DNA from 4 places in the Flavonifractor porci genome. Region 3 is predicted to be linked to each of the others. Evidence: riboswitches for the same ligand, from Rfam matches in the RefSeq annotation. Region 3 holds a riboswitch; each other region holds the start of a gene.

The links. Region 3 has a riboswitch for cobalamin ahead of WHJ28_RS03035 (energy-coupling factor ABC transporter permease). Riboswitches for the same ligand answer to the same signal wherever they lie in the genome.
Region 1: it holds a riboswitch for cobalamin, as region 3 does, so the genes downstream of both, WHJ28_RS12700 (homing endonuclease associated repeat-containing protein) here and WHJ28_RS03035 (energy-coupling factor ABC transporter permease) in region 3, are expected to answer to the same signal.
Region 2: it holds a riboswitch for cobalamin, as region 3 does, so the genes downstream of both, WHJ28_RS08120 (S-layer homology domain-containing protein) here and WHJ28_RS03035 (energy-coupling factor ABC transporter permease) in region 3, are expected to answer to the same signal.
Region 4: it holds a riboswitch for cobalamin, as region 3 does, so the genes downstream of both, WHJ28_RS14905 (hypothetical protein) here and WHJ28_RS03035 (energy-coupling factor ABC transporter permease) in region 3, are expected to answer to the same signal.

Annotation. Positions count from the first base shown of each region.
Region 1 covers NZ_JBBHLB010000015.1:57,151-64,927, forward strand. The annotation lists gene WHJ28_RS12685 (potassium-transporting ATPase subunit KdpA) at 1-1,610, opposite strand, end outside; gene kdpF (K(+)-transporting ATPase subunit F) at 1,642-1,752, opposite strand; gene WHJ28_RS12690 (hypothetical protein) at 1,739-1,870, opposite strand; gene WHJ28_RS12695 (DUF4118 domain-containing protein) at 1,959-3,950, opposite strand; cobalamin riboswitch at 5,296-5,519, shown strand; gene WHJ28_RS12700 (homing endonuclease associated repeat-containing protein) at 5,614-6,591, shown strand; gene WHJ28_RS12705 (ABC transporter substrate-binding protein) at 6,670-7,777, shown strand, end outside.
Region 2 covers NZ_JBBHLB010000007.1:75,351-83,127, forward strand. The annotation lists gene WHJ28_RS08115 (S-layer homology domain-containing protein) at 1-1,490, opposite strand, end outside; gene WHJ28_RS08120 (S-layer homology domain-containing protein) at 1,669-6,522, opposite strand; cobalamin riboswitch at 6,632-6,856, opposite strand; gene WHJ28_RS08125 (homing endonuclease associated repeat-containing protein) at 6,853-7,380, opposite strand.
Region 3 covers NZ_JBBHLB010000002.1:157,650-165,426, forward strand. The annotation lists gene WHJ28_RS02995 (adenosylcobinamide-GDP ribazoletransferase) at 1-117, shown strand, start outside; gene WHJ28_RS03000 (bifunctional adenosylcobinamide kinase/adenosylcobinamide-phosphate guanylyltransferase) at 114-470, shown strand; gene WHJ28_RS03005 (histidine phosphatase family protein) at 461-1,054, shown strand; gene cbiB (adenosylcobinamide-phosphate synthase CbiB) at 1,051-2,028, shown strand; gene cobD (threonine-phosphate decarboxylase CobD) at 2,068-3,123, shown strand; gene WHJ28_RS03020 (cobyric acid synthase) at 3,123-4,619, shown strand; gene WHJ28_RS03025 (precorrin-8X methylmutase) at 4,623-5,270, shown strand; gene WHJ28_RS03030 (sirohydrochlorin cobaltochelatase) at 5,276-6,061, shown strand; cobalamin riboswitch at 6,042-6,231, shown strand; gene WHJ28_RS03035 (energy-coupling factor ABC transporter permease) at 6,265-6,984, shown strand; gene WHJ28_RS03040 (energy-coupling factor ABC transporter substrate-binding protein) at 6,998-7,294, shown strand; gene cbiQ (cobalt ECF transporter T component CbiQ) at 7,297-7,777, shown strand, end outside.
Region 4 covers NZ_JBBHLB010000022.1:11,587-19,363, forward strand. The annotation lists gene WHJ28_RS14895 (hypothetical protein) at 1-37, opposite strand, end outside; gene WHJ28_RS14900 (MSCRAMM family protein) at 127-987, opposite strand; gene WHJ28_RS14905 (hypothetical protein) at 1,087-1,758, opposite strand; cobalamin riboswitch at 1,915-2,109, opposite strand; gene WHJ28_RS14910 (DUF975 family protein) at 2,162-2,989, opposite strand; gene WHJ28_RS14915 (sensor histidine kinase) at 3,038-4,681, opposite strand; gene WHJ28_RS14920 (response regulator transcription factor) at 4,683-5,354, opposite strand; gene WHJ28_RS14925 (toxic anion resistance protein) at 5,457-6,620, opposite strand; gene ilvA (threonine ammonia-lyase) at 6,793-7,777, shown strand, end outside.

The sequences.
Region 1 (7,777 bases), on a different contig from region 3:
TTCTTCTTCATAAGAGAACCTGCAATGGCCAACTGAATCACAATAGACAGATAGCGCCCAAAGAACATGGCCAGGCCGGTAGTAATATTCCAGAAATAAGTGTTGTCCGCCAGGCCTTCAAAACCGGAACCGTTATTGGCTGCGGAGGAGGCGTACTCGTACAGCACCTGACTCAAGCCATGGAAGCCGGGGTTCGTGATACCCGCCAGGCCAGCCTGGGTGGCAACCGCCAGAGCAGAGAACGTCAGGATCAGGAAGGGGTGAATGATGATGCACAGGGCGGTGAGCTTCATCTCACGTCCCTCGATCTTCTTACCCAGATACTCAGGGGTACGGCCCACCATCAGGCCGCAGATAAACACGGCCAGAATGGCGTACAGGATCATATTCATGAGGCCCACGCCCTTGCCGCCAAAGACCACGTTGAGCATCATGTGCAGCAGGGGTACCATGCCGCCCAGAGGTGTCAGGGTATCGTGCATATTGTTGACGGTACCGGTGGTAAAGGAGGTGGTAACGGTGGTGAACAAGGCCGACTGGGCAACACCGAAACGGACCTCCTTGCCCTCCATGCTGCCTGCGGACTGATCCAGTCCAATCTGAGCAAGCAGCGGATTGCCCTGGCTCTCAGACCAGTAGCACAGGCTCAAGCCCACCAGGAACAGGATGCCCATGGCCAGGAAAATGCTCCGGCCCTCACGGCCAAAGATTCTGGCGGTGATACCCTCCCGGCGCTCAGGAAGCGCATTGTCGGGGGCAAGGCACTTTAAATGCTCCTTGCGGCTGTCGCCGACCATCTTACCGAAGGTAATGACGCAGGCGCCGGGCAGCAGCATCATGGCGTACAGTTCAATCAAGTTGGAGAGCATGGTGGGGTTTTCCAGAGGCGTACTGGAGTTGGCGCCCAGGAAGCCGCCGCCGTTGGTGCCCAGGTGCTTGATGATCTCAAGGGCGGCGATGGGGCCCATGGCGATGACCTGATAAGTACCCTCCAGTGTCTTGACCACGATATTGCCGTCAAAGTTCTGGGGCACCCCCTGCCACACCAGCAGCAGGCCGCCCACGACGGAGAAGGGGATGAGAATGCGGGTGGTGATGCGCACCAGATCCACAAAGAAGTTGCCCACGTTGTCCTTGGTTCTGCCCGTCAGCCCGCGGATAAAGGCCACACAGGCGGCGTAGCCGGTGGCTGCAGAGACAAACATCATAAAGATAATGACCAGCATCTGGGACAGATAGCTCAGGCCGCTCTCACCGGAGTAGTGCTGCAGGTTGGTGTTGGTCATAAAGCTGATGATGGTATTGAAGGAAAGGGTAGGCTCCATTCCTTCCACGCCGTTGGGGTTAAAGAACGGCAGACTCTGGAGCCGTAAGATCAGGTACCCGATGCCAATCATCACCGCATTGGTTCCGATCAAAGCCAGAACATACTGCTTCCAGTTCATTCCCTTTGAGGGATTTACTCCGCCGATCTTATAAATCACTCCATCCACCCGGTCAAACACCGGATCGGCAAAGGTATGCTTTCCTGCGGCGATATGATACATATACCGCCCTACCGGAATGACAATTATCAAAAAGATGAGAATTGTCAAAGCCAGTTGTAACATATGAAATTCCTCCTAAACTGTGACCTCGTCTTCAGAATCGATCCGGATGTGCCAGTGCGTACACCAGATAGCCGCCCAGCAGCAGGACAATCATTCCAAGCAGAATCATAGCAGTTCCTCCTAAATGGTTACTCTTGTGCATCAATCTGCTTTTGGCACCACTTCACCAAAAGCCAAACCAGCCCAAACGTTGCCAGCAGGGTCGCCACCATAAGCAGATCTATCATATCGAAGGCTCCTTTCCTGTTCTTGATCAGCAAAACAGAAGGCCACCTGTTTTGCTTACCTAGCATACCGCAGGATGTAATAAGCAGGAATTAAGGAACGTCGAAAGGCATTAACAGAAGATTAATATTGATCCCTTTGGGTCTGGATGGCCGCCCTGTTTCGCTCGTCCTCCAACCGGATACGTTCCTGGCTCAGGCCGCATTCGCTCAGTATGGCAATCATCAGGTTCTTTTCAAACGCATCCGGAATGGAGTATCCAACCATCGGGATTCCCACGATACCCATAACACCATGTGTGCCTCTAACAGACAAAAACAGCCACTTTGAATCCGGCAGTGTATTGGTAGTCGCTCCGGCGTGCTTATTGTTCTTCTGTACCCACTTGGCTACTCCGATCTCTTCCGAACTCAGGCCTGCCAAAACCGTTGCTTCATCGCTCGGTTCGATCCGAAACGCCAATTCCTGTTCCGTGCCATTCACCGCATACACGACCGGGCGGTCAAACAGACGGCTGAGCTGTTCCGCCGTTAGACGCAGGCAGTCCCATTCCGTCCTGCCTTTTTGCAGCTTTTGGCTGCTTTCCAGAAGAAGCTCCGTGTAGTAGCTTTTTTCCGAAGTCAATCGCGCCTGTGCTTTGACCCGACTGGCCAAGGAGCTGGCAATCATGCTGGAGAACAACATAATCAAAAAAGTAACAGGATAACTGGGATCATAGGCCTGAAAAGAATATCTCGGTACGGTGAAAAAGAAATTAAACGCACCAACGCTGAAAAGCGAATTGATGGCGCCGTAAATGTGGCTGCCTGTCCAAACCGCAGTCAGAAGCACCCCTAAAATATAAACGGTTATGATATTGGACTCACTGAATCCGGCATAATAAAATGCAAATCCAACCGCTGTGGAAAGAAGCCATGCCGCCAGCATGATCCCGGTGTCTCTCCAGGAAAATCGCGCTTTCGGCAGATGCAGTTTCCCCAGCGGCCTTTTGTACAGGGGCTGATGGTCCGGGATAATATAGATATCCAGATTCGTCAGCTCAATCAAGCGGTCTGCCAGGCTTTTTTTCCCTGTAATCACGTTTTGTTTGTGGTTGACACGCCCCATAATAATCTTTGTCACACCACTGACCCGGGCATATTCCGCGATCTGCACGGCAGGGTCCGTACCATATACGGTAGAAATCTGTGCCCCCAGCTGCTCTGCCAGACGCAGGTTGCCGCGCAGCCGCTTGATATTCTCGCCCGATAATTCTTTCGTCTCCGGCGTCTGCACAAACAATGCGGTAAAGCCGCTGTGAAAGGCTTCTGCCATTCTGGCGGCCGTGCGGATCACCTTGGCGTTGGATGGCGCAGAAGACAAGCAAATCAGAATATGCTCCCCTGCTTTTGCGCTTTTCCCCTTGCCTTCTTGTAGTGCTGTGCGGTTTAGTTGATCCGCCGTCCGCCGCATGGCAATCTCACGCAGTGCAGCTAAATTCTCAGTGGTAAAAAAGTTCTGGAGAGCCTGCCTGGCCTGACGTTCCCGGTATACTTTTCCCGTCTGAAGCCGCTTTACCAGCTCATCGGGCGCAATATCCACCAGCTCAACCTGATTGGCCCGGTCAAACACATGATCTGGAATCCGCTCATTTACCGCAATCCCCGTAATAGAAGATATCAAGTCGTTCAATGATTCCAGATGCTGTACATTGACCGTGGTATAGACATTGATCCCGGCCTGGAGCAATTCCTCCACATCTTGATAGCGTTTTGTGTGCCGGCATCCCTGGGCATTGTTATGTGCCAATTCATCCACAAGGATGAGCTGTGGTTTCCGCTGCAAGGCCTGATCCAGGTCAAACTCCTTCAGTTTGATCCCTCGATAATCAATCTCCTGACAGGGCAAAACCTCCAGCCCCTCCAACAGCGCTAATGTTTCGGGCCTTGCGTGTCGCTCCACATAGCCCACTACAACATCGATACCCTCTTTTTTCGCCTGGTGAGCCGCCTCCAGCATGGCGTATGTCTTTCCCACACCTGCTGCATATCCAAAAAATATCTTTAATCGCCCTGGAGAATCTCTGCGCTCTGTGTTATATGGAGCATATTCCAGGTCCCTTTCTGTCTGATCCATATACATTCTCCTTTTACCATTTTCTTGGGATAATCTTGTTTTTATCGTATCATGCGTGGTACTATGAAACTATAAACAAAGTGTCTGCCAGATTAAGATGGAATAAAGATCATATTTCAGGCATAAAAAGCCGGACACCAGCATTACCTGGCGTCCGGTTCAACGGGCCATCCACACGCCTACAGGCGGAGCAAAGTCAACGACACTGTCTTTGGACTGGAATTCTCATTCATCCTCCTTTTCATTGAAAGGCATACTCCCAAAACAGCCTGATCAACAGGCTTGATGGGGTAATCACAATGCCCGCGAAATAAAAAGTGCATGAGCCTTATTTCTCTAGTTTTAGGGTGGCATTAAGCAATGGTCCATTTTTCCAACACAACTTATGCAGCCTCTTTATCTGTGCCCTGCGTCGCCCTGGGCAGCGATACGCAAGGCACAGATCAGGAGCAAAACCTGTTTTCGTGCGTCATACACGAGGATGAAAATTAGAATCTGATGTGCAGAAAACCGCAGTATTAAGCGAAAAATCAGCCAAAAAAGCAAAGAAATGGCCGGATATTGGGCTGGCTCAGCACCAGGACGCAGAAGTTCAGCAAGCGACTGATTTCACTTCCCTTTTCCTGCTTTTCAGTACGTCTTTGGACGCTGTTTTACAGAAAATTGGATGGTTTTGGCGCTATGAGTGTTCCAGAAATGTGTTCCGTTTTCTTCTGTAAGGAGCACACAAGGAACAAAATCGTAAGCGAAGACAAAAGCCTAATGAAGCAGGAGATCGTTCCGCAAGGAGCGTATCTCCTGCTTTTTTGTGCTGTGTGGCGTGTGGAGCAGATATCCACACGGAACGCCTTCCCATCACGCTTTGTAGAACGGCAGCGCCTTGCCGGAAATGAGACCTTTCCTCAGGCCGTTCCCCGTTTTGCTGACAACCACACCAAAATGCAGTCTGTCCAGACGCACACATTCTTTCTTCAGCTCCAGGAACTTTAAGATACGAAAGGTGTTATAAACCAACATCAGCGGGACAGGCAGCCTGCCGGACTTCCAACGGCAGAGGGTGCACGGAGTTTTCTGCAAGCTTTTGGCAGTTCACATAGAATCATGCTTGCAATGTACCGTGCAATGCAGTATAATAAATTCTAACAATTAAAATATTGCAGATACGATGAGAAACTTGTTGGAAACAGGTGCTCTTTGTCATAAGCCGGTGGGAATCCGGCGCGGAGGCCGTATTCGTCATGAGACGTCAGCCGGCAGTGATCGTACATCAAGTGGCACCTTTTGGGGAATCGTAGGCTGTTTTGTAAAAGTGCGGTCTTTCCAAAATGGAAAGACCGCACTTTTTATTTTCAATCAAGCTTTTTGTGGCCTTTCAGAAGATGGAGGCTGAACAAGGGAATCGGGTGAGAATCCCGGACGGTAACCGCCGCTGTATGCGTGATGTCCGCTGCTCGTCAACGAAAGTTCGCCATTGGGGACGTACCCTGAGAAGGCAGAGCAGACCGGCGAAGGCAGGAAGATCCTGTCCCAAGCGCAAGTCAGAAGACCTACAAAAAGAGGATACGCCGCGTGCGGGACGCCGCACCCGGTGGCTGCACACACAGAAAAGCGGCTGTGGATTCTAACGATCCACAGCCGCTTTTGCGGAAAAGAGGGAAGATATATGGAGATGAACCGTTCCCGCGACCAGCTGGCAGACCAGAAATCCATGGTAATCGACCTGATTCGGGCCGGATGCTCCTCTCAGGAAGAATCTGAAGCGCAGTACGCCTGTTATTCTATAAATACCCCCCAGGGAAAAGCGCTCTGCGCCGCCTTCTCTGATGATGCGCTGTTGGAGCTGCTGCGGGAAACTGCAAAGGATCTGGGGCACTCACCCGCCCAAGGTGAGGTCCACTGGCTCTTGCGGGAATATCTGCGCAGCCGTTTTCATAACTGGCCGGGCGCGCTGCGGGCAGCGGGCCTGAACCGCGCAGCTGGACGGGGCGGTCTATCTTTTGCCCGGGTGGAGCAAAAGGAGTCCGAAATCCAGGCACTGCTGGCTCAAGTACGAGAAGCCGCAAAGGCGCTGGGACGAATCCCCCATCCATCAGACTTGCCCGAGATCGGTCAGCAGTTAAAAAAGCAATATCAGACCTGGGGTCAGGTGCTGACCGCCGCCGGAGCGGAAGAAGCTGCCGCCGCCGGTCTGCGGAAATTTGACAGTCTGGAAGAAGCGGACAAACAGCGGCTGGCCCAGCTTCTGGTCCTGGCTCAACAACTCAACCGGGCGCCTCTGCGCAGCGAAGTACAAGACGAACTGCGAACAGCGCTTATACAGCGCTTTGGTTCCTGGCGAAATACCCTCTACCAGATCGACCTGGAACCAGTACGGCGGATCACCCCCTTTGTCAACACCCCGCTCCACAGGGGAGAGAGCCGCTCCAGGGCCACCCACCGCGGGGATCTCTATGATTGCCACTACCGGATCCTGCATCTGGATCAAAAGACGGCTGCGGACCTGGCTTTTATCCGGGCCATGGCAGAAAAGCTGGGGCGTCCTCCCCGTCGCCGGGAAGTACCACCGGAGGTCCGCAGGCGATTACAGGAGTCCTGCGGTTCCTGGTCCAACGCCCTATTCCAGTTGGGACTTCAGGCGTGAAGCCTTTACATTGGGAATATCGCGCAGGTATGCTGTGCGTTTCCATCAATCTGACAGCAGAAGAAAGGGAGAACCATGATGAAGAACAAGCGACTCTTATCCGCACTGTTGGGCGCTGTGCTGGCGCTGTCCCTGGCCGCCTGCGGCGGAACTCCTGCGCCTGTTGGCTCAGAGGCGCCTGCCACCGGGGTGGATCAGACTCGAGAAATCGTTTTTGCCGCCTCCAGGGATCAGTGTCCCGGCGAGCAGGACGCCTACTACGCCTCCATGTCCCTGGGGGTGTGGGAACCCCTGATCACCAAGGACGAGCACGGCAAGCCCGCACCTGCTCTGGCCACCGAATGGGAGCACAATGAGGACTCCACCGTATGGACCTTCCACCTGCGGCAGGGCGTGACCTTCTCCAATGGTACCCCCTTCAACGCCGACATCGTGCTGGCCAATTTCGACCGCATGAAGAAGGGCCCCTTTGAATCCTCCTTCTACGGCATGAACATCGACACCATCTACCCTGGCCTGCTGTCTTATGAGAAGACCGACGACTATACCGTGGTACTCACCCTTTCCGAAGGTCAGCCCCTGCTGGACTATACCATGGTCAACTACGGCTCGGCCATCTTTGAACCTGCCTGCTTTGCCCAGGACGGCACCTTTAACGGCTTTCCCATCGGCACCGGTCCCTATGTGGTGACGGAAAACGTGCTGGGCCAGTATTGTATCATTGAGCGCAGCGACAATTACTGGGGCACCCCCGGCATTGCTCAGACCTTCCGCTTTAAAGTCATCCCTGATGCGGAGACCCGCTATACCGCTCTGCGGGCCGGCGAGGTCCAGGGCCTGTGCGACCTGGGCGCCATCTCCCCCGCCCAGGCTGCGGAAATTGCCGACGACCCGGCCTACAATGTGTCTGTGGGCGACTCCGGCATCACCCACTTCCTCAATGTCAACGGCGGCGCCTTCCCCTTCAATGATGTGCGGATGCGGGAGGGGCTGTCTCTGCTGCTGGACCGCCAGACCATCATTGACAGCTTTTATAACGGTTACGGCCTCGCCGCCGGCGGTTTTCTGAGCTACACCTCTGCCTTTTTTGCGGAACAGCCCGTCCGCCACGACCCTGAGAAGGGCGCCCAGCTGATCCGCGAGGTGGTTGGGGACCAGGCGGTGGAGCTGCGCTTCCTGCTGCCCG
Region 2 (7,777 bases), on a different contig from region 3:
AGCACCTGATACAGCATCTGGGCGACCTCACACCGAAGAATGGCACGGGCAGGCTCCACATTCAGTTCGCTCTGATCGAGGATCCCCTCGTCATAACAGAAGGCAACGCCCTCCCGGGCCCACGGTGCAATGGTGATATAATCGGCAAACTGGGCCAGGACATTGAGAATTTCATTGCTTTCCAGCCGGGTATCCATACCGCAAAGCTTTGCGGCACGGGCCACCATGACGGCAGCCTCCTGACGGCTGATGGTACCGTTGGGAAGGAAGCGGCCGTCCCCCACGCCGTTGATGATACCGTAGGAATAGGCCGTCTCCACATAACCGGCATACCAGGCGTCGGCAGTTACATCAGTAAAGCTTCCGGCGGCCTTGGGGGGCAGCCCCAGTGCACGCACCACGATGGCGGCAAATTCCGAGCGGGTCATGGTGGCATTGGGATCAAACAGTCCGTTTCCCCTGCCGTTGATGATGCCGCGAGAGGCCAGCGCCTCGATCGCGCTCTGATTTTTATGTCCTTTGACATCAGGAAAAGCTGCATCAGGCATTGTGACAGGCACCTGCTTTACATCGGTGTGCTTTCCGTGCAGACCAATGGTCTCCGCCGCCACACCAGCCACACGGATGGTTACATCATCCATGTGATAGAGGCTGTTCTTTCCGGTGGCGGCACGCTGAGCGGCCACCAGGCCATAAAGGCCCTGCTCGCTGGCCATCTGGCTGTCCCCATTTCCGGCGGATGTATGAAGAAAACTGCCGTTTTTCTGCCGGTAACTGAGCAAATTCTCCAGCAGGGTATGACCGTTTTTTACAAAACGGGCGTCACTCAAATCAATCCCCAGGGCGCACAGGCCAACGATGACCTGCACGACGCTTTCGGAACTGCTGGTATTATGACTGGCATATCCGCCGCTGCTCTCCTGGGCTCCGCTCAGATAAGCCAGCGCACGCTCGATCCCGTCACGCACCTTGGCCTGATCCCGATAGCCAGCCAGCGCCTGCAGCGCCATTCCGGTGATATCAGGGTCGCTCTGACCGGCCCCACCCTTGTCGGTGAGGTTCCAGCCGCCGTCATTCAGCTGCCGGGAGAGGATCTCGTCCACATACATCTGCCGGGTCGCCTGGACCTTGGCCGCCGGATTGCGGGGCATATCATAATTCCCCGCATCAAGCGCAATCAACGCCCAGATGGGGCCGTTGATGCCCTGCCAGATGGTTTTTTCAAAGTCTCCCAGGGGGGTAAGGAGATTATATCCTCCTACATTGGCCGGATCTGCGCCGATGGCGGTGAGCGCAACGATCAGTCTGGAATATTCCGTATATTTCTTTTCATGTAAAACGCCTTTGTGCTCCGAAACGTACGCCTCCACTGTAGCGTAATAATTGTCCCAGTATTGCTGGGGAACATCATAGCCCGAGCGGGCCACGCCAATGACCGCCCATTCGCCTCCTACAGACCCCACCTGCGGCTCCTGAACAGTGTTGAGCATATACTTGGCGCTTTCCTGAACTGCCGCAGCTAAATCCGTCTCCGCCGCAAATGCGGGAGGTATGCTCAAACTGAGCAGTAAAACGAAAGCCAGGAAAAAACCTGTTCCGCGTTTCAAAATGGTTCTCATGACAACTCCTTCCCGTTCCGGGGCGCAGAGCGCCCCGGAACGCCGTTTGTTATTTCAGAAGCGCTGCAAAGCGCATGAGGATGGTCGCTGTCTCTGCCCGGGTAGCCGTACCGGAAGGATCGATGATATTGGCGGTCTTGCCGGAAATCATCCCGGTCCCCACAGCCCATGCCATAGCCTCAGAAGCCCAGGAAGAAACCTGGCTGCCGTCGGTGAACTTGCTCAGGTCGCCCTTGGCGCTGGTATCCAGCCTGATGTACTGGGCATAGCGGTAGAGCATAACTGCAAGCTGCTCACGGGTGATGGCATCCATTGGCGCAAAGGTCCCATCTCCCATTCCATTGACAACACCATTTGCACTGGCCCAAGCCACAGAAGAGGTATACCATGTATCCGGTACCACATCCATAAATGCTTTGCTTTCACCTGTTACAGCAGGCTTGCCAGCCAGACGATACAGGATGGCAGTCAGCATGGCGCGATTCAACCTGTCGTTGGGTGCGAAGGTAGTTTCGCCGGTACCGTTCATCAAATCATTTCCATAGGCCCATGCAATGCCTTCGGCTGCCCAGTGGCCGGGCACATCGGTGAACGGCATGGTCTTTTGGGCGGTCACGACAAACGTACCCAGAAGGCTCATTTCTATCTGCACGCTCAACTTGTCATTTTGCTTGACGCAGATGCCGGAAACATTTTCCCTGGTACCGCCGTGGCCGAGCACGATGACCTTGTAAGCCTCACTGGCCACAAAAGTGGAGCCACTCACCGGAATGGTGATGGTCAGGGACTTTCCGTCAAAGGCGGTGAGTTCTTTTTGATTGGAAGCAATGGTCACCTCTACTGCCTCCGCGTCCTCCATTTGAGAAACATCCATCTGTTTTCTGATGTCCGCGGTATTTTTGCTTTCCAACGAGAACGTGGCGGTGTTCCCGCCAGCCTGCCGGACCACGGCACCCAGAGCACCGTTGGGAACGGAAAGGCTTCCTATATCGCTCTGCACCACCAGAGCGGCGTCTGTGTTCTTAACCATATCCTTCAGGGACTGGACAGGCACCTCTACAGTGATCTTGGTGGCCGTACCGGTGATCTTGGGTGCAATGGCGACCACGCGCTCTCCCCCGACTTTGACCTGTGCAATAGCGGCCTTCATCTGGTCTGTATCCATCGTGATCTGAGCATGGCCGTTCTTATCCGGCTTGACTACCGGCCGCAAGGTGGCGGAGCCGCCCTGCTCCGGTTTACCGGTCATACCGGCGCCGGGATCATCACCCAGATCAGCACCCAGATTGGTGGTGTAGAGCCACTTGATGACCTCGCCGCCGGACAGCTTGTAGAGACTGCAGCCATAGTCAGGATAAACTCCATCCACGCTGTATTTCCAGCCGCTTCCAGGCCCATGATCAAACTCGCCGTCCCCATCAATCGATTCCACATAGACACTGTTGTATTGCTCGTAGATGCTGTAGTCACAGTCAATCCCCCGATGATCCAGCTCCCGTTTGAGCACATCCCACACCGTCTCGCCCTTGTTGATCTCCACTTTGGTTGGATTGAGAACATACCCCTTGTTAATGGTCAGCTTGTCGATGGACAGGGTGACGGTGGCTTTATCCTCGGGCTTGCCTTCCCCGGCTTTGGTAACAGTGATTTCAGCAGAGGCCGTTTTTCCGCCGTCTTTTGTGGTAACGGTGATCTTGGCTTTACCCTCACTGACCGCTGTAACCAGGCCGGTTTCGCTGACAGACGCCACCTGTGGATGGTCACTGGAAAAGGTCACAGCTTTATTTTCCGCTGAGGTGGGAATGACCATTGCATACAGCTGTACCGTTTTGCCGGCCTTTAGTTCCGCGCTGGCAGGCGTCAAGGTCACACCGGTGACCGCCGCACCCGTATCGCCGCCGAGGGATACGTCATTCATGTTATAGAGGCTGTTTGCCCTCGGCTCTGCATAAAATCGGTTCAGCGCCGCCAGAGTATACAGTGCCTGCTCTGTGGCCATGCCGTCAGAGCCGCCGTTCATGGAGTGGCGAAAAGAACCATCCTCCAGCCCATACATCAACAGGCCGTCCACCAGACTGGAGCCCGTCTTCACAAATCTGGGATCTGTATCCGGGTCGATCCCCAACGCGGCCAGCGCCACAATCACCTGACTGGTGGATTCCGGGTTCCCGTAAGAGCCGTCGGTCCCCTGGGCCTGGGACAGATGCGTTACCGCCTTGTCTACGGCAGTTTTGACCGCATCGTTGCTGTAATAAGGAGCAAGGGCCTGCAGCGCCATGCCGGTAATATCCACATCAAAGGCGGGACCGCTCAATCCAAAGCCGCCTTCCGGCGCCTGATAGTTCCCAAGCAGTTTTTCAATCATCTGCTGACGGGTCATGGAAACAGATTCCGGCTGCTGGAAGCTGTCGTGGGCGTTGGTGGCCAGCAGCGCATAGATCAGCTCATTGCAGCCCTGCATATCACCCAACGCCGCGCCATTCCAATACTTTCCCTTATTCCAGCTGTAATCCAGAAGATTCACGCCGTCCACATCAGTGGGATCTTTCCCGATGGCCGTCAAAGCAAGGGCCAGCCGCTGGGTCTCGGTCACCTTGTTATCCCAGGGACGGGAGGCGGTATCCTTTTGCTTCTGAACCGCCTGATAGGCAGAGGCATAGTAGGTTTCATAAAAATCAACGGGAACCTCTATACCGGCCCGGGCCAGGCCCAGAATCCCCCACTCATCCAGGAAAGCAGGTGTTTTCTCCGTCAGGCCGTTCAGCTCATAGGCAGCTGTTTTTTTCAAGGCGGCAGACACCTGTTCCTCCACAGGCAAAGCAGGTCCCTGATCGCCGGCCTCCACTGTAATGGTAAGAGTAATGGTCTGTTCGCCATTTGTTGTATCCTTGGCAGTGCCTTTGAGTACCACGGTTCCCTGGGAAATTCCCTTGATGAGCCACTGATCGTTGGACACAGTGCCTTCTTCCAGGGAATACTCCTCATCGGTAGGCATCAAGACCGGATAACTGCGATAGGCCAATGCTTCACCATCGCCGCTGATCTTCTCCCAATTTATATAGCTTTCACTGACGTGAAGGCCGCCGGGATATCGCTCCGGCCATGCGTTGTCGTTTTTTCCAGTAAAAATCAGTCCGGCATCAATACTCTGGCCAACCTTAACTGTTAGTTCCGTCTTGGCTGCGGTTACCTCTTTCAGTGGATTGAGGTAACTCAACGTCACTTTCTTCGTATTGGAAAACTGTTGTTCCAGTTTGGGGTCAGCCGTTGTTACAGTGATATTTGCACTGCCCGCCTTCATGGGAATAAGACTCTGTACCAGCGAACCCTGAAATTCTATGACAGAATTGTTATCAGAAACTGTCACATAGCTGCCGGCGTAGGTAGCGTCCTCCGGCGTGATATCCGCAATGTGATGCTCACTGCCTACCCACTCCTCGCCATCCTTCAGGTGCCGCAGGGGATTGAAGCTGGCCTCGCCCGGGGTGCCGTTCTGGCCGATGGAATTGGGATTGCGGCGATGGATGGTGTACTCACCTTCAAACGTGCACTCAATACCATCGATAGCTGTATAACCGGCTTCCACAGTAACAGACGCTGAAACGCCGTTAAGTTCCGCCGTCAGGTTGGCCGTTCCCTCCTGCTTGATATTGACCCATCCTTGGGAATCCACATTGATCACATGGGGCGCACTGCTTTCCCAGGCAAAAAGGGCGTTATTGGCTTCCCGCTCTTCGCCGCTCACCACCACATATGGTACCATGCTGAACGTACCGCTGCCGGGCGTTTTATAGTTCTTCCCGGTATAGTCTTGTCCGTCGATCTTCAGCTTCAGCTGAAATTCCGGGACCACGGCTTTGAGCCGGAAGGACTGCGTATTCTCACCGCAGGTGGCTGTAACTGTGACTGTGCCGGATTTGCGGGCCCATACCCGGCCCTGGCCATAAACAATAATGGGGGCGTTATCCTGATCGGAGGCAACATCCCACTCCACGTCGCCCTCATACCCCTGGAGCTCCAGCGTGGCCACATCGCCGTCCGGCAGGCCAAACACGCCAATGGTCAACATTTGGTCTGCACTGTTAATGGTTGTTGTTTCTTCTGTGATGAGGTCCGTCATCACAACAGGATAAAATGTGGACTCTACATAGTCCTGTTGCTCTCCCAGCCAGGGAAGCCCCACCGCACTCTGGTGCCACTCCATGCCGCCGGAACGATGCTCATTGAGCAGTTCTCGAAACGCCTCGGATTTCTGATCAGAAACCGTCCTGCTGTCTGTCACCGCGGTCCCGTCATTATCCGCCACAGCTTCGCCATCGGGCCAATAGCTGTTGAAGATCTGTCCTCCCCTGCCTGTATTCACCAAGCCGCCCCAGGAATACCCACCAGGTGTCCTGGAGACATAGCAGTTTACAATAGCGGAATCCGGCAGCATCTCATACACCAAACCGCCGTAGCTGCTCTCCGCCCAGGAATAGCAGTTGATCAGTTTTCCTGATAGCTTACTGACCAGCGGGACGTTGGCGATCGTACCCTTCACACCCAGATTCTGAACGACACCATTGGGTCCCAATGTATCAATCAACGGATTCGGATATTGGTCGGCAGCGGCAAAGGTCACCGTATAACCGTTGCCGTCCAACACGCCGTCAAAGGTCTTGGCAAACATGGAATAGCAGCCCACATAGTCCTCAATATCATTTGCCAGCCTGTAGTAGCCGCTGCCACCTTGCTCCGACAGTGCCGCCAGTTCTTCCGCCGTGGAAATCATCTGCCACTCCTGACCTTCGGGCGGCTCTGTTACCGCCTGAGGCAGCTCACCTCCTGCTGCCAGCGTTTCCAGTGGCAGCAGACCCAGCGCCAGCACCAGGACCAACAGCAAACTCAACACTCGTTTTTTCATGGTTATCCCATCTCTCCTTTCGACTGCTGCTCTGCCGGAGCATAAAAAATGCCGCGGCAGATCCCATTGATCGCCACAGCCGTGTTCCCATGGTCGAGCCGTGTCCTCACAGCCCTTTGCATCTCTTGTAGGTCTTCTGACTTACGCTTCCGGAGAAATGCTCCACAACGCCGGATCTGCCTTCCCGGGTCTCCCCAGTGACTGACTTTCGCCAACGATCCGGCACCTCAGCGCTTACAGCGGCGGTACCCGTTCGGGACTTGCACCCGATTCCCTTGTTCATCCCTCCCTCTGCTTCCGCCGAGACAGGGCCACAACAAATGCTCCTATTTACTTGTTGCAGACTATCCCCCTTTCCTTCTGCCACGTTTGAAAAGACTCCGCAGCAGCAATTACATTCTCCCAAGAGCAAAATCGCTCACAAAGGACTTTGGCTTGCGATACATCCCGCTTGCGCGGCGGGTATCCAAGGCGTTCTCTGCGGACGGTCACGTCCCTCAAAGCGCCGCAGATTCCCGGTTCCTCCCGCAGCATCCGCTCCCAATCCGGCATGGTCAGGTCGGGGGTGGGCAGCCGTCTCATGCCGGCTGCCCGCAGAGCTGCCGGCCAGGTACCGAACCGGGCCTTCAGATAGATGCGGTACAGGGAAAAGACCTCACTTTGCGTGGGAGCACGCCCGATACGAGCGGCGGAAGCGCGCAAAACATCCAGCAACGCCTCATCAGAATAGCTGGCATAGACCGCCCTGCCGAGGCCGCTGGATAACGAAAGGGACGGATGAGGAACCCCTCGCTTCTCTCCTTGCGTGCCGTAATCTGCGTGCTCCGCCGCGTCCCGCTGCGCCAGCTTCTGTATCATATCCCGATACCGCTCCGCCTCTTGCGGCGTTAGTTTGGCCGGACGCGCCTGTCTTCGTTTACTGACGGTCTTCACCCCCTCAATCTTTGGGATCCATCGCCTTAATATAAAAAGCCGGCAGACAATGGCGTGTCTGCCGGCAAAAAGCAGATATCCATTGCCGATCCCTGCAAATTGGGTTTTTGCACATCAAAAATGTGCAAAAACCCAGGCCGTGCCTAGATATGGGCACAGCTGCAAAAATCGGCAATGGATACCACCTTGATCAATTACCATGGAGCAGGCTGACGAACCTGGCTTATGGCCGAAGCCAAATACAGTAGAGGTAAGACTGCGCCGGACTCGCACCGGCTTGTCAGTTGGCATATGTCAAGCATATGACCCGCTCGCAATGTGC
Region 3 (7,777 bases):
AGCGCCCGGCAGTTTGGAGGGGTCACCGGCGATCTGGCTGGATTCTTCCTCCAGATCTGCGAGCTGGGCATGGTGCTGATGGTGGCCGTGGTCCAGAAAATCGAGGTGTTGGTATGATACTCATCATTGGCGGTGCGGGTCAGGGTAAGCTGGACTATGTGCTGCAAAAAACCGGATATACCTCCGACCAGGTGGCCCATACCCCGGAGGAGGCCAGGCAGAAGCCGGTCTTTGACGGCCTGGAACAGTGGCCCCACCTGGATGAGGAAGCGTTGCTGACCGCCAATCCCAAAGTCATCCTGATCTGCGCCGAGGTGGGCTGCGGCGTAGTACCCATCGACCCGGACCAGCGGGCCTGGCGGGAGGACGTGGGGCGGCTGTGCTGCCGTCTGGCCAAGCGGGCGGAGCGGGTGGAGCGCATTTTCTGTGGCCTGCCCATGACCCTGAAAGGAGACAAACCATGGAACTGATCCTCATCCGTCACGGAACCACCCAGGGCAACCTGGAAAAGCGGTTCATCGGTATGCTGGATGTGCCGCTGGCCCCCCAGGGGGAGGAACTGGCCCGAAAGGTGGGGCCCATCCTGCCCCATGTGGAGCACATCTACCGCTCCCCCCTGATACGGTGCCGCCAGACGGCGGAGCTGCTGTGGCCGGGGGTGGAGACCACCGTGATCGAAGAGCTGCGGGAGACCGACTTCGGCCCCTTTGAGGGGAAAAACCACCAGGAACTGAAGGACGACCCCCTGTATCAGGCCTGGATCGGCCAGGGCGACCGGCTGAACTTTGCCGCCATGCCGGTGGGCGAGACCGCCGAGCAGGTGGTGGAGCGGGTGTCCATCGGCCTTGAGAAGCTGGCCAAGGATGCCGCCGCCCACGGCTTTGAGCGGGTGGGCATGGTGTCCCACGGCGGAGCGCTGATGGGTCTGCTGTCCAAGTATGGCCGCCCGGAGAGGGCGTATTACGACTGGATGTGCCCCAACTGCGGCGGCTTCCGTATGGCGCTGGACCTGGACACCCTGGAACTGACGGTGCTGGAGGAGTATAAGGGATGAGTTGGTGGATCAGTCATCTGACGGCGCTGCTCATTGGCTTCTGCCTGGACCTGCTGCTGGGAGACCCTCACTGGGCTCCCCACCCGGTGCGGGCCATCGGCGCCCTGATTTCCGGTCTGGAAAAGGTGTTGCGGAAGATCTTCCCCAAGTCCCGAGGCGGTGAGCTGGCAGGGGGCGTGGTACTGGTGCTCCTCACCCTGGCGATCCCCACCGGCCTGACGGTATTGTTGCTGTGGGCCTGCTGGCTGGTCAGCCCCTGGCTGTCCCTGGCGGTGGAGAGCGTGGTGAGCTACCAGTTGCTGGCCACCAAGTCTCTGGCCGCCGAGAGCCGTAAAGTGTACGATGCCCTCAAGACTGGGGATCTGGAGAAAGCCCGGTATGCCGTCTCTATGATCGTGGGCCGGGACACCGACCGGCTGGACGAGGCCGGGGTGACCAAAGCGGCCGTGGAGACGGTGGCGGAGAACGCCTCCGATGGCGTCATCGCCCCCCTCATCTTCCTGGCCATCGGCGGTGCGCCCCTGGGTATGTTCTATAAAGCAGCCAACACTATGGACTCCATGGTGGGCTATAAAAATGACAAATACCTCTACTTTGGCCGGGCGGCGGCCAAGTGGGATGACGTGCTCAACTTCCTGCCCGCCCGCATTTCCGGCGTGCTCATGTGCCTGGGGGCTGTGGCAGCGGGGTACGACGGGAAGAACGCCTGGCGCATTTTCCTGCGGGATCGGAAAAAGCACAAGTCTCCCAACTCTGCCCACACTGAGGCGGCCTGCGCGGGCGCGCTCCAGCTTCAGCTGGCGGGTCCCAACTGGTACTTCGGCAAGCTGGTGGAGAAGCCCACCATCGGGGACGACCAGCGGCCCCCCGAGCCTCTGGACATCCTGCGGTCGGGCCGGATTTTATACGCCACCGCCTTTTTCGCCCTGCTGCTCTTCTGCGGGGTGCCCCTGCTGATTTTATTGTTCCCATGAGGGCGGATGCCCACTTTGTCCACGAAAAGGAGCGTTGTTATGCCAGTCTACACCCACGGCGGGGATATCCTCACCGCCCAGGCCGCCTACGGCGGGGAGGTCCTGGACTTTTCCGCCAACCTGAACCCCCTGGGGATGCCTGCCCTGGTGGCGGAGGCGGTCCGGCAGGCGGCGGACCAGTCCGCCCGCTACCCGGACCCTCTGTGCCGGGACCTGCGGCGGGCCATCGCCGCCCACGACGGGGTGGGGGAGGAGCAGGTGGTGTGCGGCAACGGAGCCGCCGACCTGATCTTCCGGCTGGCCTTCGCATTGAAGCCTGGAAAAGCTCTGGTTACCGCTCCCAGCTTCTCCGAGTATGAGGAGGCCGTGACCTGCGTGGGCTGCGAGGTGGCCCGGTACACCCTGGACCAGAGCAGGAACTTCGATCTGGACGCTGGCTTCGTGGACGCCATCGGTCCGGACATTGACCTGGTGTTCCTGTGTACCCCCAACAACCCCACCGGGCGGCTGATTGATGAGGATCTGCTGGAAGAAGTGGTGAAGCGGTGCGGCGCTGTGGGGGCGGTGCTGGCGGTGGACGAATGCTTTCTGCCGCTGGCCACCGGCGGGCCGGGGCTGGCCCCATGGCTGGAGAACCACCCCCATCTGGTGCTGCTGCGGGCCTTCACCAAGAGCTACGCCATGGCGGGGCTGCGGCTGGGCTACTGCCTGACGGCCAACGAGGGACTGCGGGAGGAGCTGGGCAAGTTCGCCCAGCCCTGGAGCGTGTCCACCCCCGCCCAGGCGGCAGGCGTGGCGGCCCTCACCGGCTGTCCCCACTGGCTGGCGGAGGGCAGGCGCTTTGTGGAGGAGGCCCGGCCCGGTCTGGCCGCCGGTCTGACGGCAGCAGGCTGTACCGTGATCCCCGGGCAGGCAAACTATCTCCTGTTCCGGTTGCCCGGTGTGGCCGATCTGAAAGAAAAACTGCTGGAGCGTGGTGTGCTCATCCGCTCCTGCGCCAACTACCACGGTCTGGGCCCCGACTGGTACCGGGTGTGCGTCCGGGGCGAAGAAGAAAACCGGCGGCTGCTGGCCGCCCTCAGCGAGGTGCAGTGATGGCAAAGGCAATTATGATCCAGGGCACCGCCTCCAACGCCGGCAAGTCTCTGCTGGCGGCAGGGCTGTGCCGCATCTTCAAGCAGGACGGCTACAAGGTGGCCCCCTTCAAGTCCCAGAACATGGCCCTCAACTCCGCCATCACCCCCGACGGGCTGGAGATGGGCCGTGCCCAGGTCATGCAGGCCGAGGCGGCGGGGGTGGCCCCCGACGTGCGGATGAACCCCATTCTCCTGAAGCCCACCAGCGACGTGGGCTCCCAGGTCATCGTCAACGGTATTCCACGGGGTACTATGAAGGCGGGAGATTACTTTCAGTATAAGAAAAATCTCATTCCCGATGTGATGGAGGCCTATTCCTCCCTGGCCGAGGAGTATGATATCATCGTCATTGAGGGGGCGGGCAGCCCGGCGGAAATCAACCTGAAAGAGGACGATCTGGTCAATATGGGCATGGCCCGGATGGCCAAGGCCCCGGTGCTGCTGTGCGGCGACATTGACCGGGGGGGTGTGTTCGCCTCCCTCTACGGCACGGTGAAGCTGCTGGACCCGGACGAGCAGGACCTGATAAAGGGCCTCATCATCAACAAGTTCCGAGGGGACGTGGAGATTCTCCGCCCCGGCCTGACCCAGTTGGAGGAGCTGGCGGGCAAGCCGGTGCTGGGCGTGGTGCCCATGCTGGAGGTGGACGTGGACGATGAAGACTCCCTGTCCGCCCGTCTGTCCAAATCCGGTAAAGTGGGCCTGGTGGACATGGCGGTGATCCGCCTGCCCCGGCTTTCCAACTTCACTGACTTTAACCCCCTGGAGCGGATGGAGGAGGTCTCCCTCCGCTATGTGGGGAGCGTGGGGGAGCTGGGCCACCCCGACCTCATCATTCTGCCCGGCACCAAGAACACCATGGACGACCTGCGGTGGCTGCGGCAGAGCGGCCTGGAGGGCGCCATTCTGAAGCACGCCGCCAGGGGCGGCGCGGTCATTGGCATCTGCGGCGGCTATCAGATGCTGGGCAACACCGTCTCCGACCCCGACGGGGTGGAGGGCGGCGGCACCCTGGCGGGGCTGGGCCTGCTGCCCTCGGAAACCGTGTTCCAGGGGGAGAAGACCCGCACCCGGGTGACCGGTACCTTTGCCCAGGCCGAGGGCATCTTTGCCCCTCTGGCCGGTGTGGCTTTTGAGGGCTATGAGATCCACATGGGCAAGACGGAGAGCGCTGCCGCCCCCCTGGTGAAGTTTGTCACCCAGACCGGGGAGGAACACACCGACGGCCTGAGTAACGGCAACGTGTGGGGCTGCTACGTCCACGGCATCTTTGACAAGGCCGGGGCGGCCTCCGCTCTGGTGAACTGCCTGCTGAAGGCCAAGGGCCTGGAGGGACAGGCCGCCAGCGTGGACTGGCAGGAGTACGCCCAGCGGCAATACGACAAGCTGGCGGACGGTCTGCGGGCCAGTCTGGATATGGAGCGGATCTACCGCATCCTGAACGGGGAGGAATGATCCATGAAAAAGATAGAGTTGCAGCGGGTGGCCCCCGCTGAGATCGAGGCCAGAAGTATGGAGATCATTGGCCAGGAGCTGGGTGAGCGGGTATTTCCCGCCGACCAGCTGCCGGTGATCAAGCGGGCCATCCACACCAGCGCCGACTTCGACTATGCCGACAATCTGGTGTTCTCTCCTGACGCGGTGGCGGCGGGTATTGCCGCCATCAAGGGGGGCTGCACCATCGTCACCGATACCCAGATGGCCTTCTCCGGGGTCAACAAGAAGGTGCTGGAGAAGTTCGGCGGCAAGGCCGTATGCTTCATGTCCGACCCGGATGTGGCTGCCGAGGCCAAGGCTCGTGGGGAGACCCGGGCCACTGTGTCCATGGAGCGGGCCGCTCAGCTGGAGGGCCCTCTGGTGCTGGCCATCGGCAACGCCCCCACTGCTCTGGTGCGGATTTGCGAATTGATCGAAGAGGGGAAGATGGCCCCCGCCCTGGTGATCGGCGTGCCGGTGGGCTTTGTCAACGTGGTGGAGAGCAAGGAGCTGCTCCTCACCATGGATATCCCCCACATCGTGGCCCGGGGCCGCAAGGGAGGCAGCAATGTGGCCGCCGCCATCTGCAACGCCCTGCTCTACCAGGCCAGCAACAACGTACGGGAGTGAAGGATATGAATAGACAAGCCCTTCTGGCGGTGTCCTTCGGCACCAGCCACCGGGACACCCTGGAAAAGACCATCGCCGCCATTGAGAAGGCCCTGGCCGCCGCCTTTCCGGAGCGCACCCTGCGCCGGGCCTTCACCAGCGGTATGATTTTAAGAAAGCTGGAGCGGGAGGGTACCCACATCGACGACGTGCCCGCCGCCCTGGAGAAGCTGGCGGCGGAGGGATACACCGACGTGCTGGTCCAGCCCACCCACATCATGAACGGCGATGAGTACGACAAGATGATGGACCTGGCCACCCCTTTTGAAGACCGGTTTGAGAAGCTGACCTTTGGCCGCCCCTTGCTCACCGAGACCGGGGACTACCTGGACGCGGTGCAGGCTCTGCTCCATAATCTGCCGGAGGCGGAGGAGGGCAAGGCCATCCTCTACATGGGCCACGGCACCGAGCACTTTGCCAACTCCTGTTACGCCCTGCTGGAGTATGTGTTCCGGGATATGGGCCGGAAGGATGTGGTCATCGGCACGGTGGAAGGCTACCCCGGGTTCGGGGAGGCGGCGCGCCGTATCCAAGAACTGGGCGCCACAAAGGTGGAGCTGCGCCCCCTGATGATCGTGGCGGGCGACCACGCCAAAAACGATCTGGCGGGGGAGGAGGAGGATTCCTGGAAGTCCCTGCTGGAGCAGAAGGGCTACGCCGTCAACTGTGTGCTCCAGGGCCTGGGGGAGTTTCCCAGCATCCAGGCCCTCTTTGTCAAGCACGCCGGAGAGGCCAAACAACTCCAGGCGTAAGCCTGTTTTGCATAGAGGGCCGGGAAAAGGGAAGCCGGGTGGAAATCCCGCGCAGTCCCGCTGCCGTAAGAGAAGAGCCGCCGGGCACCATGTCACTGGGGAAACCTGGGAAGACGCACGGCGGCAGAGAGGCTCAAGCCGGAAAACCTTGCCCGGCCCGGCAATCCAAACGCCTACGAGTGATAGGAAAGGATGAAACGACTATGAGAACTCTGACTGCCAACAAAACCGTCCGCGCCGCGGCGGTGCTGGTGGGGCTGCTGGGTCTGATGACCATGAGCGCCTCCGCCATGCACATTGCCGAAGGTATGCTGCCCGTGCCCTGGGCCATCGGCTGGGGCGCGGTGTGTGTGCCCTTCCTGGTGGCCGGCTTCTTCTCCATCAAGAAGAAGATCGACCAGGCCCCCCGGGCCAAGATCCTGCTGGCCATGTGCGGCGCCTTCGCCTTCGTGCTGTCCGCCCTGAAGATCCCCTCGGTGTCCGGCTCCTGCTCCCACCCCACCGGTGTGGGCCTGGGCGCCATCCTGTTCGGGCCCCTGGTCATGACGGTGCTGGGACTGATCGTGCTTCTCTTCCAGGCCCTGCTGCTGGCCCACGGCGGCCTCACCACCCTGGGCGCCAACGTATTCTCCATGGCCATTGCCGGGCCCATCGTGTCCTGGCTGGTCTATAAGCTGCTGCGGAAGGTCAAGGCTCCCGCCGCTGTGGCGGTGTTTGCCGCCGCCGCCCTGGGCGACCTCTTCACCTATGTGGTCACCTCGGTACAGCTGGGGGTCATCAACGGCGGCATGGTGAAGTTCCTTACCATCTTCGCCGTCACCCAGGTACCGCTGGCCATTGCCGAGGGCCTGCTCACCGTGGTGATCTTCAACGTGCTGGAGAAGTACAGCAAGACCGAGCTCCATGAGCTGCAGGTGCTGTAAGGAGGGGATGGATATGAAAGTTTGGCAGAAAAATTTGATTTTGATCCTGTTGGTGGTGGTCATCGCCGCCGTGCCCCTGTGGCTGCTGCCCAACGCCGAGTTCGGCGGAGCCGACGGCCAGGCTGAGGAGGCCATTATGGAGCTCAACCCCGACTATGAGCCCTGGTTTGAGCCCATTCTGGAGCCCGCCAGCGGCGAGGTGGAGTCCATGCTCTTCGCTCTCCAGGCCGCCATCGGCGCCGGTGTGGTGGGCTTTATTCTGGGCCGCATCACCAAGAAGCCGGACGGGAAAGAGAAAGGAACGAACTGACCATGGGCACCGACCGCTACGCCTATCAGTCCCGCCTGCGGCGGGTGTCCCCCATGCCCAAGCTGCTGCTGACGGTGGTCGCCCTGGTGATTTGCCTGTGCTGCGACAGCGTGGCGGTGGGCCTGTTTACCCTGGTTCTGATGGGGGTGCTTATTACCGCCCTGGGGGGACTGCCCCCCAGGGTGTACCTCCATTTTCTCAAGGTGCCGCTGATCTTCCTGGTCATCGGCTGCCTTACCATCGTGGCGGGGGCCTATCCTGCCGGGACAGAGATGGTGGCCGCCATTCCGGTGGGCGACAGCTTGTGGGGCTTTACCATGGATGGCCTTTGGCTGGGCGGGCGCATTTTCTGCAAGGCCCTGGGGGCGGTGGGATGTATGTACTTTCTCTCTCTCAATACCCCCGTTACCGACCTGACCATGGCCCTGGAGAAGCTCCATGTGCCAAAGCTGCTGGTGGAGCTGATGGAGCTCATCTACCGCT
Region 4 (7,777 bases), on a different contig from region 3:
TCAGCCAGTCGCCGGAACAAAGGGGCCGCACCAGCACCCGTACCGCGCAGAGTGTATACCCCGCACTCAGGCAGAAATTATCCTCCCGCTCCTCCTTGTTTTGCAGGCAGAACGGGGTCCCCCCAATTACCGCTCCAGCTTGGCCTTGACCAGGTACTGACCGCCGGTAACGCCGCCAAAGAGGTATTTCCCCTCGGCATTGGTCTTGGTGGTGGCGATCAGAGTCTCCACCGCAGCGGAACCGATTCCGGTCACCTGATACAAACCCACGAAACATCCGGCTACAGCCGCGCCCTTCTGATCCCGAATGATGCCGCTCACCGTACCGCTGTAAGTGCGGGTGTCCACTGTCAGGGACATGGTCACGTTGGCAATGGACCCGCCGGTAATGGTGACCGTCATGGGCGCCGAAGTCAGGTAGCCCTCAGCCGAAGCCAGCACAGTATAGGTGCCGTCAGCCACATCGTAGAACAGGAACTCACCGTCATCCGCCGAATAGGTGGTGGCTACCACAGTATCAGAACTGTCTTTCAGGGTCAGTTTGGCTCCGGCCAGCGGGGTAACAACGGAACCCTCCGTGGTGGTCAGCACACCCGCAATGGTGCCCAGAGCCAGTGTAGGCTCGGCAATACAGGTCAATGCGATCTGGGTGGTAGAACTGTTGGTCAGCGAGATCCCCCGAGGCACGCTGAGCAGATAACCATTTTTGACCGCACTGATGGTGTAAGTGCCCGCCGGAACATTGTTAAGGGTATAGTTTCCGGCCGCATCAGTCAGGGTATGCTGGAAAGGTGCTCCGGTGCTGTCAAACAGCTTGACGGTGGCATCGGCCAGCGGGTCTGTGCCGTCGGTCACTGTGCCATATACGGTGGCGGAACCACCCGATACCGGAGGCAGCTCCAGATTGATGTCCGCCTCCTGGATGCCTTGCAGCGTAAAGCTGGCGCTGTACTCCAGGCCGAGAAGGTCCTGCTTGATATCCGCCATAACATATCCTCCTGTATGATGGTCTGATCCAATCAGTTTGTGCGCTGCCGGGCAGCACACATCCCATACTATCCAGGAGCAGGCGGAATGGTTCCCACGCTAGGCACGGGTCTGACTTTCGTCTCGTCCATCGGCCTGAGCCCAATAGCGCCGCATATGCCGGCGCACCGATTTACTCAGCGCCGGGATACCCAGCAGCTCCAGCCCGGTCTGCCAGGTACAGCCCGCCTGCCCAAACAGTGCATCCAGTTCCCGGGGCAGTTCCTCCCGGCTGGGAGGCTGACCTGCTTTCTGCACCGCCGCGCAGTACTTCCCCAGTTCCCGCCGGGCGTCCTCATCCAGGCATATCCCCCGGGACGCGCACCGCTCCAGGAAGGGCAGAATATCCACCCGTTCGGGCCAGTCCGCCGGCCACATCCGCTCTGCCGCCTGTTGACGGCTCCGGCCCCGGGCCCGCCAACAGGCATGATGGAGGGAGCCAAAGCGCTTTTCCAGATACCAGCGGTAGACGCACAGCAGCCGCTCCGGACGGGGCGAGCCATTTCGCCCCTCCATGGTCTCCACCAGCGGCGCCAGTAATTCTTCATCGGAAAAGCTGGTATACACCTGTCTGCCAATAGGACATTCCGGAGAAAAATAGAGGGTCAGATCTCCATCCAGCTGCTGAGACAATCCAGGCGTATCAGTCATCTCCTCCTCCAGTTCCATCAGCCATTGACGGTATCCGTTCAATTCCCGCTGGGATAATCTACTCTTTCTAATCTGTTCCATGGCCTTGTTACCTCCCTGCCACTGCAAATGGATTTCGGCGGGGATGTCTCTGGCCCAGGCCGCGGCAAAAGAAAAGAGTTTCCCGGACGGGAAACTCTTTTTCATCGGCTCAAATGCCTGTGCTGCTATCACGCGCCGTTTCCCCGCCGAACACGCGCGTTCTCTGCGCGGCTGGCTGGTCTCCTGGCTTGGATTCCACCTTACGCCCGTCTTCCCATCCGTGCACCGGACAGTGACCTTATGAGCGCTCGTCATCCTTACAGTAGAGAGGGCTGCTGCGGACTTGCACCGCATTCCCATTGAAAGCTCCGCCCATGAGGGCGGACAGCTACCAACCGCTGATTGGATTCAGTTGTTAGTCCTATTATATCATCTCTGGCCGAAAATACAATGCCTACTTTGGTCACATCCCACCGTAGGGTCCGTTCCAGCTACCGGGCTGGGGCTGTTGAGGAAAGGCCCCATACACCACCCAGTTATAAAAATTGGCATTGGCCGCCCCCATATAGGGACCGATCCACAGGCTCAGAATACCCAAGGTGAAGGGAGACAAAATCAGCCATCCCAGAAAGGACAGGTCCTGTACAAACAGTTCCATGATATTGCCCCGCATGGCGCTGCGGCTATGGCCAATGGCCTCCAGGGCACCCATCTCCGGGTGGTCTAGAAGAAAATAGACCGCCAGCCGGTAACGATAGGATATGGCAACCATCCAAACCAGCATGATCAAAGCGCCGATAAGGATCAGGGTGACGCTGTGTGTCAGATAGGCCAGGAACACAAAGCCCGCATAGACCGCCATGCCGATAAGTCCCCACAGGAACACAAACAAAGCGGACAGGAAATTCACAGCCAGCGCCCGGCCCATGGTGTAAAAGCCGTCCAGCAGATTGCGGTAGCTGGGGCCCTCCCGCCGGGCCAGCCGCAGGCAATAGGAGGTATATCCGTAATCCATGACCCAACGATACAGTGCCAGCAGCAGTTCCATCACCAGAATCACCGTGATCCGCTGGGGGGTAAAGATGGCGGTCAGAATCTCTTCCACCTCATAATTGGTTTCCGTCAGATAAAAATAGGCGGCCTGAAAAGGCTCGGCCACAAAATTCAGCACCACACTGCCCAATACGCCGGTCAGCAGCACATACACCAGCGTTACCAGCATAGGGTGGGGATAGGCTCCCCGCATGGCGTCCCGGGCCAGCCACTTGGACTGAGGACGGTTATATCCCATGGTATTCCCTCACAATCACTTTCATATTGTCGAGGAAATGATACCACATCATGTTTCCGATTGCAACCCGGGCAGCACCACCGTAAAGGTCACGCCTCCCGTACGGTTGACCGCCCAGCAGCGGCCTCCGTGGGCCTCCACTACTGCCCGGACAATGGCCAGGCCCAGGCCGGTACCTCCGTCCGCCCGGCCGCGGCCCGCATCTTCCCGATAGAAGGGCTCAAACAGGCGGTCCAGATGTTTTTGCGGAATAGGCGCGCCGTCATTATCCACCGTCAGCGTGATCCGCCGTCTCTTTTGGGCCAGGGCAATGGTCACCGCGCCGCCGGGGGTACAGTGGCGCATGGCATTGTCCGCCAGATTGTCCACCACTTCCTCCAGCCTCAGCCGGTCCCCCAGCATGGACGCCGGGGTCAGTTGGGTACGCAGTTCGATCCCCTTTTCCTCCGCCAGCAGGGACAGTCGGGCAGCCCCGTTCGCCACCAGGGCGGCCAGATCCAGCGGCTCCCGCTCCACCCTGCCGCCGCTCTCCAGCCGGGCCAGGTCCATCAGGTTCCCCACCAGGGCCGCCATCCGGTCGCTCTCGGCCACCACGGTGTCCAGGTACTGGTCCCGTTTGGCGGGGTCAATATCCTCCCGCAGGGCCTCGGCGTGGGTACGCAGCACCGCCAGCGGGGTCTTGAGTTCATGGGCCGCCGCTCGGGTAAAGGCCCGTTCCCGCCGGATGGCCCGGGTCTCCAGCCAGGCGGTGAACAGCGCCAGGGCCACCGCCGCCCCCAGGGTAATCAGAGCAAGGGGGACCATGCCGTAGAAATAATAGCCTTCGGGTAGCTGATAGGTGATGGCCAGGTCCATCTCTCCACAAGTACTCATGGTGGTCACACCATCCCCCAGCACCATGGCACTTCCCTGATGCTCCTCCCAGAACACCTCCAGCTGGTCCAATTTCTCCTCCATGGCCCGGTATGCCTCCAGCCGTTTTTCCGGCCTGCCCGCCCCCACCAGGGCGGCATAGATTTCCACGTCAAGAGCATGATACTCCGTCAGCTCCTTGCCCCGGAAAAAGTCGCTTTCCGACTCCATCAGGGTGACAGGGCCATCGGCAAAGTTCAGTACCACCTTTTGGGGATAGAGCACTGTCCCGTCCTGCCAGCCGGTAATGTCCGCACCGTCAAAGCTATCCCGCTCCGGGTTGCCGTAGGATTCCGACCCGGTGAGCCAGGGGTGCTCCTCCAGGATGCGGGCCGCCGCCACCTGCTTCTCGTCCGTCATCACCGGGTCAAAGAGCAGATCATAGTCCTCAAAACGCACGGTATCGCCTGGCTGCTCCACGGTGATCCAGGCGGTGAGCAGCTGGCTCTGGCCCAGCAGGCTCCCCTCCTTGTCATAGGCCCGGCTCACCAGCTGTCCCCCATAGCGGCCCAGCAGATAGGTATTCCGGCTCAGCAGTACATCTGCCCGCTCCGGGTCCCAGGTCCCGAAGTACACCACCCCGGTATGAGTCCCCGGCGACCAGGTCAGCTGGCTGTTGCGCTGGAACCCTATGCGATATTCATTCATGCGCCGGGAGATATCTTCCCGGCTCCACTGGCTGTTCCGCCAGACGGCGGCCCCCATGACCGCCCCCCACAGCAGCAGAAAGATGCCCAGCATCAGCACAAACCGTTTCAGCAGGAGCCGTCCGTTCTTCATATCAGTTCTCCTCCATTCGATACCCCGTTTTGAACACTGTCCTGATCTGTTTCCCGGCAGTCCCCAGAGCGGAGCGCAGACTCTTGATGCGCACATCCACCGCCCGCTGGCCCCCTTCAAAGTCGATGCCCCACACCTTGTCCAGCAGCTGATCCCGGCTGAGCACCTGGCCTCTGTTGCGGATGAGGCAGAGCAGCAGATCGTACTCCCGGGGCGTCAGGTCCACCGGCTTCCCCGCCACGGTGCAGATATGTCCCGCCAGGTCCAGGGCGATGGCCCCGCACCTCAGGGTCTCACTGTCTCCCACTCCCCGGCTGCGGCGGATCACCGCCTTTGTCTTGGCCAGCAGCACCGCCAGGGAGAAGGGTTTGGTCACATAGTCATCCGCACCCAGGGCGTACCCCTGAAGCACGTCCTCTTCACTGCCCAAAGCGGTGAGAAAGAGAATGGGCAGCTGACTCTTGGCCCGTACCGCCCGGCAGACCGAAAAACCGTCCAGGTTTGGCATGAGTACGTCCAGCAGCATGGCGTCGTAGTCGTGGTCCCGCAGCAGGTCCAGCGCCTCCTCCCCGTCCCGGGCCAGATCGCAGTCCAGACCGTGGGCAGCAAAGTAGTCCCGGATAATATCACGGATACGGGCCTCGTCCTCCACCACCAGAATATGGTCCGCCATGACTCTCCTCTCCTTTCATCCACAGGATAGCAAAAAGATGTGTCCATCTGATGTCAAAAAAGGCGCTGCAATGATATTGCAGCGCCTTTTGGCGTTTCTCAATCAACCCCGCAGCTCCAGCAGCTTTTGCTTCAGCTCGCCCTCGATGCGGCCCAGCTCCGCTTCGGCCTCCCGACGCTTCTGGGCGCCCTCCTGCTGGATATTCATGACCTCATCCAGGGTGGAGATGAGCTGCTGGTTGGTATGCTGGAGGGTCTCCAGGTCCACCACGGAGCGCTCGGCCTCCCTGGCAGTCTCAAGAGTGCCCATCTTCAGCATATCGGCGTTCTTTTGCAGCAGTTCGTTGGTCATGTTGGTCACCGCGCTCTGGGCGGCGGTGGCCTGACGGGAATGCTCCAGCCCCAGGGCCAGCACCATCTGACTCTTCCACAGGGGGATGGTATTGACCAGAGAGGACTGGATCTTCTCCAGCATCAGCGTATCGTTGTTCTGGATCAACCGGGTCTGGGGTCCCATCTGGATGGAGATCATCCGGGTCAGCTCCAGATCGTGGATCTTCTTCTCAAAACGGGTACACATATTGGCCAGGTCGTTGTAAGCCTGGGCATCCTCCTGGGCGCCGCTCTGAGCCGCTTTCTGACGCAGCTGCTCCAGCTCTCCGGCGCGCACCTGGGCCAGGCGCTTCTTGCCCGCCAGGATATACATGGTCAGTTCCTTATAATATTTGGTATTGAGGTCGTACATCTGGTCCAGCATGGCGATGTCCTTCATCAGGGTCACCTGGTGGGCTTCCAGCACCTCCACAATCTTGTTCACATTGGTCTCCGCCTTGGAGTAGGAAGCCTTCATAGCCTCCAGCTGGTTGCGCTTCTTCTTGAAGAAGCCGAAGAAGCCTTTCTCGTCCTCCTCGCCGCCAAAACCTTTCAGTTCCACCACCAGAGAGGACAGGGCCTGTCCCACCTCGCCCAGGTCCTTGGTACGGACCGAGTTGAGGGTGCTTTCTGAGAAGCCGGCAATATTCTTCTGGGCCGCAGCACCATACTGGAGCACCAGATTGGTATCGGTCAGATCGATCTTTTGGGCAAAGTCATCCACCATCTTGCGCTCAGCTTCGGTGAGCTGGCTTTCATCCAGCTGAATGGCCTTGGCCTCCTCACTGGAGTTGGGGTCCAGGCTCAGCTGAGGCGCGGCAGGCGCTTCCGCCGCGGCGGTACCCAGATCCGGAGTCAAAGTCAGCTCCGGGGTAAAATCCATGTTGTCAGCCATGACTGCGTCCCTCCATATTCCATATTCCATACCGGCAACGCCGGCTTGTTCTTCCAAATCATTGTACCGTTCCCCCATTCCCCTGTCAAGAACACGTTGACTTTCCCTCAAAAAGTCAGTATCATTAAAAACACATTTCGATATTCCGTTTTGAGAGAGGAAGTCTTGCCCCATGCTTACCCTGAAAGAATTTAAGGAGGCCCGCAGCGTGCTCTCCGGAGTCATCCGGAACACCAGTCTGGTCTACAGCACCGCCTTTTCCAAGGCAACCGGCAACCATATCTACATCAAGCCGGAAAATATGCAGGTCACCGGCGCCTACAAGATCCGGGGCGCCTACTATAAAATCAGCACCTTGACCGAGGATGAAAAGACCAAGGGTCTGGTCACCGCCTCCGCCGGCAACCATGCCCAAGGCGTGGCCTACGCCGCCCAGCAGGCCGGCGTGAGCGCCACCATCGTCATGCCCACCACCACTCCCCTGGTGAAGGTGAACAACACCAAGGACTACGGCGCCAAGGTGGTGCTCCACGGCGAGACCTTTGACGACGCCGCCGAGCTGGCCGCCAAGCTGTCCGCAGAGGAGGGCCTGACCTACGTCCATCCCTTCAACGATCCCGCCATCGCCACCGGTCAGGGCACCATCTCCTACGAGATCTTCCAGGACCTGCCCGATGTGGACGTGATCCTGGTACCCATCGGCGGCGGCGGACTGGCCACCGGCGTGTCCACCCTGGCCAAGCTGCTCAACCCCAATGTCACCGTCATCGGCGTGGAGCCCACCGGGGCCGCCTCCATGAAGGCCAGCCTGGACGCCGGACACGTGGTCACTCTGGACAAGGTCGAAACCATTGCCGACGGCGTGGCGGTCAAGACCCCCGGCGACCAAATTTTCCCCTACATCCAGCAGAACATCGACGACATCATCACCATCAACGATGACGAGCTGGTGGACGCCTTCCTGGATATGATGGAAAAGCACAAGATGATCGTGGAGAACGCCGGTCTGCTGACCATTGCCGCCCTGAACCATCTCAAGTGTAAGGGCAAAAACGTGGTGCCTGTCCTCTCCGGCGGCAACATGGACGTCATTACCGTGGCCAGCCTGGTACAGCACGGCCTGATCAACCGGGGCCGGGTCTTCACCTTCTCCGTGC